4 regions of the Ruminococcus sp. RTP21484sp1_RTP21281st1_A8_RTP21281_210402 genome follow, and region 1 is predicted to be linked to each of the others. Evidence: riboswitches for the same ligand, from Rfam matches in the RefSeq annotation. Region 1 holds a riboswitch; each other region holds the start of a gene.

Region 1 (2,199 bases):
ACAGCAGCATTTACAGCTGCTGACTGAATAAGAATATCGTTGCAGTAAGCGTCATTCTCCAGCATTCCTATAATCCCCCTTATCTGGCCTTCAATACGTTTCAGACGGTTTACCAGCTTCCTGCGCTCTGCTTCGGAACGATCGGTGTGCTTGGTACAACAGCAGGAACAGACCTTCTTGGTAGGTTCCTGGCTGGAAAGAGTTGCAGGATCGGCTGCGGTGTGGCTGCAGCAGGATTCGGATTTATAATCAGCTGTCATAGGCGGACTCCTTTCCTTATATACCCCTTAGGGGTATGTATTTGATGAAACCAATATATACCCTGGCGGGGTATTTGTCAATAAGTAATTCACAGAAAACCTGAGAATTGCGGCGCGAAACCATGCGAAAGCATGATTCCTGTGTATCGCGAAGCGTGTTGCTATGAACGGAGTGAATAGTAATCTGTTTGAAAAATTATTCCCGCAATCTGCACGCCCCACTTTGCGGTATATTTTGCCCGAATTCAGTTGCCGTAGCCCGCTACGGCGCCCTCATCAGGACAAAATCTCCCACAAATTGTGACGCACATCTTGCAGAAAGCCTTTTTCAAACATACTCTAGTTCATAAAAAATACATAAAAAGTTCATAAAAAATATATAATAATATGGTACATATTAAATATCCGAGTCGAATATGTATAATGGTTATAGCGCGAAGGTTGCATCATGAACATGATGCGCAAAAGAGAATCCGGTGAGAGTCCGGAACGATGCCGTCACTGTGTAAGGGAACTGCTTCAGAGCCCACTGGGAAACCGGGAAGGGGGAGCAGTGTTGACCGAAGTCAGGAGAACTGCCTTGGCGTGGAATCTTAGGTCTGCGGTACACAGAACCTGTATTCTCATAACGATACATGAATATTTCCTGAATGTTTTTTGGAAGAAAAGTGTGTATATGAGAATGTGTGCAGTCGCAGAAAATGCGGCTGTTTTTATGCAATGGGAGATTGGTGATAGATTTCCCATGGGATTCTTTATACGTGATTCTATCCGGAAATACAAAAAAAAAGAGGAAAAAGAAATGAAAAGAAAATCTTTATTAGCAATCCTTCTTGCAGCTTCTATGGCAGCAAGCATGACAGCAGCAACAGCAACTGTTGCATTTGCAGAGACAGAGGAAGCAGCAGAGGAGACAACAGACGATGCTGAGACAGCTGATGATGCTGAGGCAGCTGACGATGCTGAAGCAGCTGATGATGCTGAGACAACAGACGATGCAGAAGCAGCTGATGACACTGCAGATGCAGATAAGGAAGCGGCTGATAAAGTAGCAGCACTTATCGATGCTATTTATGTTCAGGAGAGAACAGATGATACAGATGAGCAGTGCAAGGAAGCTAAAGAAGCATGGGATGCCCTTACAGATGCTCAGAAAGAGCTTGTAGAGGGAGAAGAGGCAAGTCCAGAGTATTTCGGACGTGACACAGGTGATGCTTCCAAGGATGATCCGCGTAATCAGGACGAGATCGGTGAGAATGAGCTTCTTGTAGTAAGCTTTGGTACTTCCTTTAACGACAGCCGTGCAGAGGATATCAAAGGAATCGAGGATGCTCTTGCAGAAGCATTCCCGGATTGGTCTGTAAGAAGAGCATTTACCGCTCAGATCATTATCAACCATGTACAGGCAAGAGATGATGAGAAGATTGATAACATGCAGCAGGCACTTGACCGTGCAGTAGCAAACGGTGTTAAGAATCTTGTAGTTCAGCCTACACATCTTATGCATGGTGCTGAGTACGATGAGATGGTAGAAGCTATTGATGCTTACAAAGATAAATTTGAATCTGTAGCAATCGCTGAACCAATGCTTGGTGAGGTTGGCGATGACGCTACCGTTATCAACGATGACAAAGCTGCTGTTGCTCAGGCAATCACAGATGAAGCTGTAAAAGAAGCTGGATATGACAGCATGGAAGCAGCTGCAGAAGATGGAACCGCATTTGTATTCATGGGACATGGTACTTCCCATACAGCAAACGTTACATATGACCAGATGCAGACACAGATGGATAACCTTGGATTCACAAACGCATTCATCGGTACTGTAGAAGGTGAGCCAGAGGATACAGCTTGTGATGAAGTTATCAATAAAGTAAAAGATGCCGGATTCAAGAAAGTAATCCTTCGTCCGCTTATGGTTGTTGCTGGTGACCATGCA
Region 2 (2,199 bases), on a different contig from region 1:
GTACAGGGAAGCAACTGTAATTGTAGGAGGCGAACATGCCCAGGATATCGGAGGCGGAATCTGCCAGATTTCCACTACGTTGTTTATGGCATGCCTGCAGTCTGATCTGACCATTGTTGAGCGTCATAATCACGCTGCCCGAATTGATTATGTTGAGGATGGTCTGGACGCAGCAGTGGTGTGGGGAGGTCAGGATTTCCGTTTTCAGAATAATACTGCTTATCCAATTAAAATTGAAGCCTCTTACGATGAAAAAGAGGAAGCCGTAACGGTATCCATTTACGGAACCAAAACTGACAATAATACGGTAGAGATTACTACAGAGCATTCCGATCCAAACACCTGTAAAACCTACCGCAGTGTCTACGATGAGAATGGAACACTGCTCCGCACAGATGAAGTCGGGTACAGTAAATACAAGCAATAACCCTATAAATCTATTGATTTCGACATAACGGTCTGCTATAATGAGGTGAATTGAATAAATCCGTTTTCAGTGCCAGACATATCTGTCTGCTACAGCGTGCAGATTGTGGGAATATTTTTTCAACACGCTCTAAGAGGGAATCAGGTGAAAGTCCTGAACGATCCGGTCACTGTAAACAGGGAGTAGAATCCAGTGAAACCATTGGTATATTGCTGAGAAGGATGGATTCTGTGTTGATCTGTAAGTCAGGAAACCTGCTGAATTCGTTTAATGAAAGCTTCCGAAGAAAGTACTTCATTCTTATTAATATATTTGATAATACAATATATTGAATTTTTAGTGCCTGTTTTCTCAGAGGAAGCAGGCATTTTTTTGAAATAATCCTGTCAGGATTGCCCATTGTACAAACAGGCTCCAGAAGCAATTGGGATTTATTCAGATTATAAAATAATAGGAAGAATCGAGGAAAAAGAAATGAAAAGAAATTCAAAACGCTTTCTTGCACTGTTCCTTTCCGTCGCGATGACGGTCACTCCTGCTGTACTTACACAGGCAGAAAATGAGGATGCAAACGTACAGGTTTCTGTTACACCAACTCCAGAAACAGAGGCGGAGAAGACTGCTGTTGCTGCTGAGACTCCTGTGCAGGAGAACGCAACAGCTGAGGAAGAAAACACTGACACTACAGTAACTCCGGCAGCAGTGGATGCCTCTGCTGTGAAAGAGACACCTGCTGCTACAGAAACACCTGCCTCTGAGACCACTCCTGAGGTTACTGCATCACCTGCTGAAGAAAGCAAAAATGAAGAAGCAGAAACTCCACAGCCTACAGCTGCACCAGAGCCAACTGCTACTCCAGAGCCAACTGCAACCCCGGAGCCAACTGCCACTCCACAACCAACTGCAGCTCCAACCCAGGCACCATCTCAGAATGAAATTACAGACGCCGGAATCAAGCTTGAAAAAGAAAACGGTAATGAATTTGCAATGTTCGTAATCACCGGTTCCACAATAAAGGTTTCTGCGGACAAATATATAGTCACACTTTCTACTGCAAAACAGAATTATGACATGATCTATCTTGGCAGTTTCAATGACTCCGATAAAGAAGCAAATGCCATCAAAGGAGTTGAAAACAGTGCAGGAGGCTATACCTACACTTTTGAAGTTACTGCAAGCAAGGAAGCTCAGACAATAGCAGTCGTTCCTCATTCCAAGAAGAGCCAGAACTGGTACAAGGGTATATTGACGATTACCGTACCGGCAGTTCCAGGATATGGAGAGGCTGTTCCAACACCGGAACCAACTGTTTCTCCGGCGCCTACCGGAGCACCAGTTGAGACTCCGGCACCAACTGAAACTCCAGTGCCAAGCACAACTCCGGAAGCAACCACCACCCCAGAGCCAACAGCAACCCCTGCTCCAGGCAGCTGTGCAAGCGGAATTTATAATATTACAGTAAACTCCAGTTCATCTATGTTCCGTGTAATTGACTGTGTCCTTACTTCCAAAAACGGAAAAATGACAGCTGTTCTTACTTTAAGCGGAACTGGTTACGACTATCTATGTCTGGGAACAAAAGAAGAAGCTGCCGCAGCAGATTCCTCCACCTGGGTTCCATATGTGGCAGACGCAAATGGCAAATATACATATGAGATTCCTGTTGAAGCCCTGGACAATGGAATTGCAGTTGCTGCTTTTTCCCACAAAAACCAGATCTGGTATGACAGGATCCTGACTTTCCAGTCCAGCACTTTGAATAAGATAGGTGA
Region 3 (2,199 bases), on a different contig from region 1:
TGGCTTTTCAAAACACTTTTATAGTGAAATTACCAGCTGCATATATTCACGTAATCTTGACTAGGAGATGATTTTATGTATCTTTCTGATATACACACACATTCCATTGCCAGCGGACACGGCACAACCTGCACCATCAGCGACATGGCAAAGGCTGCTTCTCAAAAAGGGCTGAAGCTTCTTGGAATCACAGACCACGGACCAGCCACTCTGGCTGCCGGAACTTCTTCTTATTTCCGAAGCCTGATCTATTCGCCCAGGAAGCGGTTCGATGTGGAATTATTATATGGAATTGAACTGAACATTCTGGATACCGATGGAAAAACAGATCTGCCACAGGAGCTTCTTGATAAGCTGGACTACGCAATCGCCAGCATGCATTATCAGAATTTCCGGCCAAAGACCAGGGAAGAAAATACTGCTGCTTTTCTGAACGTAATGAAGAATCCGGTTATAAAGATCCTGGGACACATTGATAATCCCCAGTATGACATAGATTACGACGCAGTTGTAAAGGCTGCCGGTGAAAACGGTGTTCTCCTTGAGATCAACGAAGCTTCCCTGGCGCCTTACGGATATCGGGGCGACACCCATGCCAACTGCGCGCAGATCCTGTCCTGCTGCCGGAAGTATCTGGTTCCAATCGTTCTTTCCAGTGACAGTCATGGAACAGAGCATATTGGAGACTTCACTTATGCCGCTGATTTCGTTCATAATGCTATGTTTCCAGAGGGTCTGATTCTTAACAACCAGATTCCGAAATTAAAGATGCTGTTAAGCATACGATAAAAAGGATCCAGCTTGCAGAATTCCAATGGAATTTTGCATTACGCAAAAACTCTCCGAGAAATATAAATACGTAAGCTTAACTTCGTATATATTCCGGAGAGTTTTTTATACTTATTTCTTTGATTACTCATTTTCATTTTTATGATCTGCTTCTCTTACTTTCTGCATCATCGCAGCAAGTTCCTGATATTTTCCTGTCACATAACCGTAGTTTTTCTTCTTATGAGGGAGCTGACAATTCGTACAATCTTTAAATCCCTTCTCATTATATTTGAAATTTCCGCCGCATTTGTCTCCAAGGGCATAAAGCGGGCAATAGCAGAACAGACAGTTAAAGTCCTCTGGATCAGCTCCTTTATGGCATGGAAAATACTCACATTTCTTATGACTGAAATAAGCGTATTCTTTATCTTCCCAATATTTTTTCTCCATATTTCTCTCCTTATCTCATACAGCTCAAAACAAAATATTCTTTATATTCTATTTCGTAATGCCCCAAAATCAAATGCAAAAAAAGAATCCCGCTTACAGGAATAGAATACGGCCAGAGCGTGTTTAAAAAAGGCTTTCTGTAAGATGTGCGTCACACCCTGCAGGAGATTACGGGAATAATTCTACAAACAGGCTCAGGAAAAGTGTAAAAAAAATACCGCATATGCGGCTTCTGAATCATCATTATTTAAGAGGGAGCGATGCTACTCCGGGGTAGAATATGATCCGTTCATATATACGCGGAGGGAACGGTTTCATCCGAAGTAGTATCGCCTGCCATTTAATCTGTATAATTCTTCTGAACAGGCGATCATTCCATAAAAAATGTCCACTCACAAAAGCGGACAACATCTCAGGGCTGCGGATTCCCCAAAACTGGTTGTTACACTTTCATCGGAAGTTTAACCTCGCCATACCAAGCAGGTTTCCTGGCTCCAGAATCATCACTTCCTCTCTCCTTCTCATGCGTAAGCACAATGGACTATGAGATTCGCTCCTCTGTTACAGTGACCGGATCGCTCAGGTTTCTCACCTGATTCCCTCTTTCTGCCAGCTTATAGCTGTCAGCACTTAATATGTTCACTATGGAATTATACTGACATCATATTACCACCGGTCACTGTCTTTGTCAACCCTTTGAAAGGATTTTTTGTTATTTTTTTATCAACCTGATGGTGCTGTCACGGCGTGAACAGCAGCGTCAGCTTCTCCAGAATCTTCTCCACCAGGATTTTCGCTGTTTTTTCATGAGATCTGTGCCCAGGGTGCTGCCTTGATCCAAATTCTCCTTCCTGTGTATCCGGAAGCCTCACAAATTCCACGCGCTCATCCCCTGTTTTTCTTTTATAATTCCCCACCGCTTTCTCAAGCGTAGGCAAAATCTCATCTCCAAGCATTCCATAACACCACAGAATATAG
Region 4 (2,199 bases), on a different contig from region 1:
TTCCAAGTACATAAGGATCTGCCAAAGGATTCTGCACAATTGCCTGCATGACCACGCCACACACAGAAAGAGCCATACCTACCGCCAGTGCTAGAAGAACCCTTGGAAGCCGGATCAGCCATACAACATCATGAATGGCCCCCTCAGAGTAGGAGGCCATACTTTTTATGTGGAATATTTTGTACAGAATCACGCTGTATACATCTTTCAATGACAGATCTGCATTTCCAAATGTAACAGCTGCCAGAATGGAAAAAAACAGAAATGCGGCAAGTCCCACAAGAGCTGTTGCATAGATAGATGAACGAAAAATTTTCTCTTTTTTCACTGTTTTTTCCTCAATATATCCATTCCACAATCCAATTAATCAATTGCAACATCTGGATATAATCCCTTAGCAAATGTTTCCACTCCGTCCTGGGTACGGGTTGCACTTGCGTACATTTCGCTGAGCATAATTGGATATACACGGCCATTCTTTACTGCGTCAAGGCTCTGGAGGGCTTCATCATCCTGGATCACGGCCATCTGGCTTTCCAGAACACTCTGTGGATCGTCACCTGCATATGGCATGTATACCACAAAGATCACATCCGGGTTTGCTGCAATAATGTCCTCTTTTCCAACGGTAGAAGCATCTGGATTTGCAAGAGTTGCACCTAACTTGGTTACCATATCTCCTCCGAGACTGCTTGCGCCATAGTTTGTAATGTCCTCACCAAGTGGCTCAAGAACCATTACTGTAGGTTTCTCTTCTACATCTTTTGTTGCCTCAAGTGTGTTGTCAATTACAGCTTTGATATCGTCAACAATTGCTTCTGCCTTATCCTGTACGTCAAAAATCTTACCAAGGTTCAGAATATCTGTATATTCATTTTCCAGTGTTCTCTCACCGCCTGGACGGGTATTAGAGTTATAATAAGTGTTGCAGCCTTTATCGATCCAGTTGGTTACATTTCCAAGGTTCTTATCAGAAAACAGGGAACTCCAGGAAAGGATCATATCTGGCTCCAGCATAGTGACAGTTTCAAGGGATGGGGTAAATTCATCAAGATAATTTGTTTTAGAAAATGCTTCTTTCAGATCATCCGGAACTTCGTTGTCAAGACCTGCAGTTGCAACAAGGCGGTCCTCAAGTCCAAGTGCCAGCATTGTCTCAATGCTGCCCTGATATACTGCGATAACCTTTTCCGGTGCTTTTTCATAGATGGTTTCGATCTCGTTTCCATCGTAATCATAGGTAGTGATGGTTAAAGGATACTCGGTTCTGGTCTCACCCTCAGAAGCATCCTCTTCCTCGGAAGCATCTGCAGTCTCTTCAGTCGGCTGGTTATCCTCTTTGATGGTCTCAGAGTCTGCACGCTCTGCTGCATATACTGCAGGCGCTGCGGACATGGTCATAGCAGCAACCATCATCATAGCCATGATTCTTGTAGTTAAAACTTTGTTTTTCATTTCTTTTCCTCTCTTTTCGTTTGTTTTCGTAACCGAAAAGATGGGGCTTCAAAAAGCGTCACTGCTACCCGTGACTTAAAAGGCACTTTTTACGGAAGCTCCTCTTCTTACCTTCGTCAAGCAGGTTTCCTGACTCGCAGGTAGTAACAGCATGGCTTCCCTTCTCACGCATATACGCAATGGTTTTCATAAGCCAGCCTTCCTGTATACAGTGGCCGCAACCGTTCAGGCGTTGCACCTGATTCCCTCTCACAGCGAAATCGCCGTTCACTTAACTGGTATTCAATTACTTCAACAGTCTAGCATATCTCTTCTTTAAAAACAACAATATTATTACCAATTTGCAAATTTTTTGGTCAATTATCTGGCAGTTTTTATATGCTCTACAAACAGCCTCCGAATGCTTTCGTATTCGCCAAGACCCTTCAAAACAGTTTCTACTTTATAGCCTTTCGCTCCGATCACATTTTTCCAGGAATCCGCTTCCTCCCCTGCCATATCATTCTTGGCATGGTCACCTGCCACGATCATAAATGGTGCGATCACAACTTTCTTGGCATCGCTTTTCTCCAGCTGGTTCAAAGCCTGGTCAATTTCCGGATAACCCTCTACGGTTGCCACGATCACATTTTCATATCCCATATCTTTGAATCTGTAATCAAGAGCGGCATAAACCGTATTTGCATAATGCTCTGTTCCATGACCCATAAGCACAAGTGCAGTCTTCTTATCCTGAATTACAGG

What was found. Region 1 has a riboswitch for cobalamin ahead of AB5170_RS21385 (sirohydrochlorin cobaltochelatase). Riboswitches for the same ligand answer to the same signal wherever they lie in the genome.
Region 2: linked by a shared signal. The riboswitch ahead of AB5170_RS14290 (hypothetical protein) and the one ahead of AB5170_RS21385 (sirohydrochlorin cobaltochelatase) in region 1 are both predicted to bind cobalamin.
Region 3: linked by a shared signal. The riboswitch ahead of AB5170_RS06515 (cysteine-rich small domain-containing protein) and the one ahead of AB5170_RS21385 (sirohydrochlorin cobaltochelatase) in region 1 are both predicted to bind cobalamin.
Region 4: linked by a shared signal. The riboswitch ahead of AB5170_RS11755 (ABC transporter substrate-binding protein) and the one ahead of AB5170_RS21385 (sirohydrochlorin cobaltochelatase) in region 1 are both predicted to bind cobalamin.

Annotation. Positions count from the first base shown of each region.
Region 1 is NZ_JBCPGE010000073.1:3,063-5,261, forward strand. Features, by position in the region: gene AB5170_RS21370 (metal-sensing transcriptional repressor) at 1-260, opposite strand, end outside; partial or broken gene AB5170_RS21375 (DUF6783 domain-containing protein) at 422-532, opposite strand; partial or broken gene AB5170_RS21380 (DUF6783 domain-containing protein) at 509-610, shown strand; cobalamin riboswitch at 682-858, shown strand; gene AB5170_RS21385 (sirohydrochlorin cobaltochelatase) at 1,063-2,199, shown strand, end outside.
Region 2 is NZ_JBCPGE010000030.1:3,136-5,334, reverse strand. Features, by position in the region: gene AB5170_RS14295 (VanW family protein) at 1-427, shown strand, start outside; cobalamin riboswitch at 531-704, shown strand; gene AB5170_RS14290 (hypothetical protein) at 902-2,199, shown strand, end outside.
Region 3 is NZ_JBCPGE010000010.1:9,296-11,494, forward strand. Features, by position in the region: gene AB5170_RS06510 (phosphatase) at 76-789, shown strand; gene AB5170_RS06515 (cysteine-rich small domain-containing protein) at 913-1,221, opposite strand; cobalamin riboswitch at 1,682-1,870, opposite strand; gene AB5170_RS06520 (GDSL-type esterase/lipase family protein) at 1,962-2,199, opposite strand, start outside.
Region 4 is NZ_JBCPGE010000022.1:10,018-12,216, forward strand. Features, by position in the region: gene AB5170_RS11750 (iron ABC transporter permease) at 1-328, opposite strand, end outside; gene AB5170_RS11755 (ABC transporter substrate-binding protein) at 364-1,455, opposite strand; cobalamin riboswitch at 1,557-1,745, opposite strand; gene AB5170_RS11760 (sirohydrochlorin cobaltochelatase) at 1,816-2,199, opposite strand, start outside.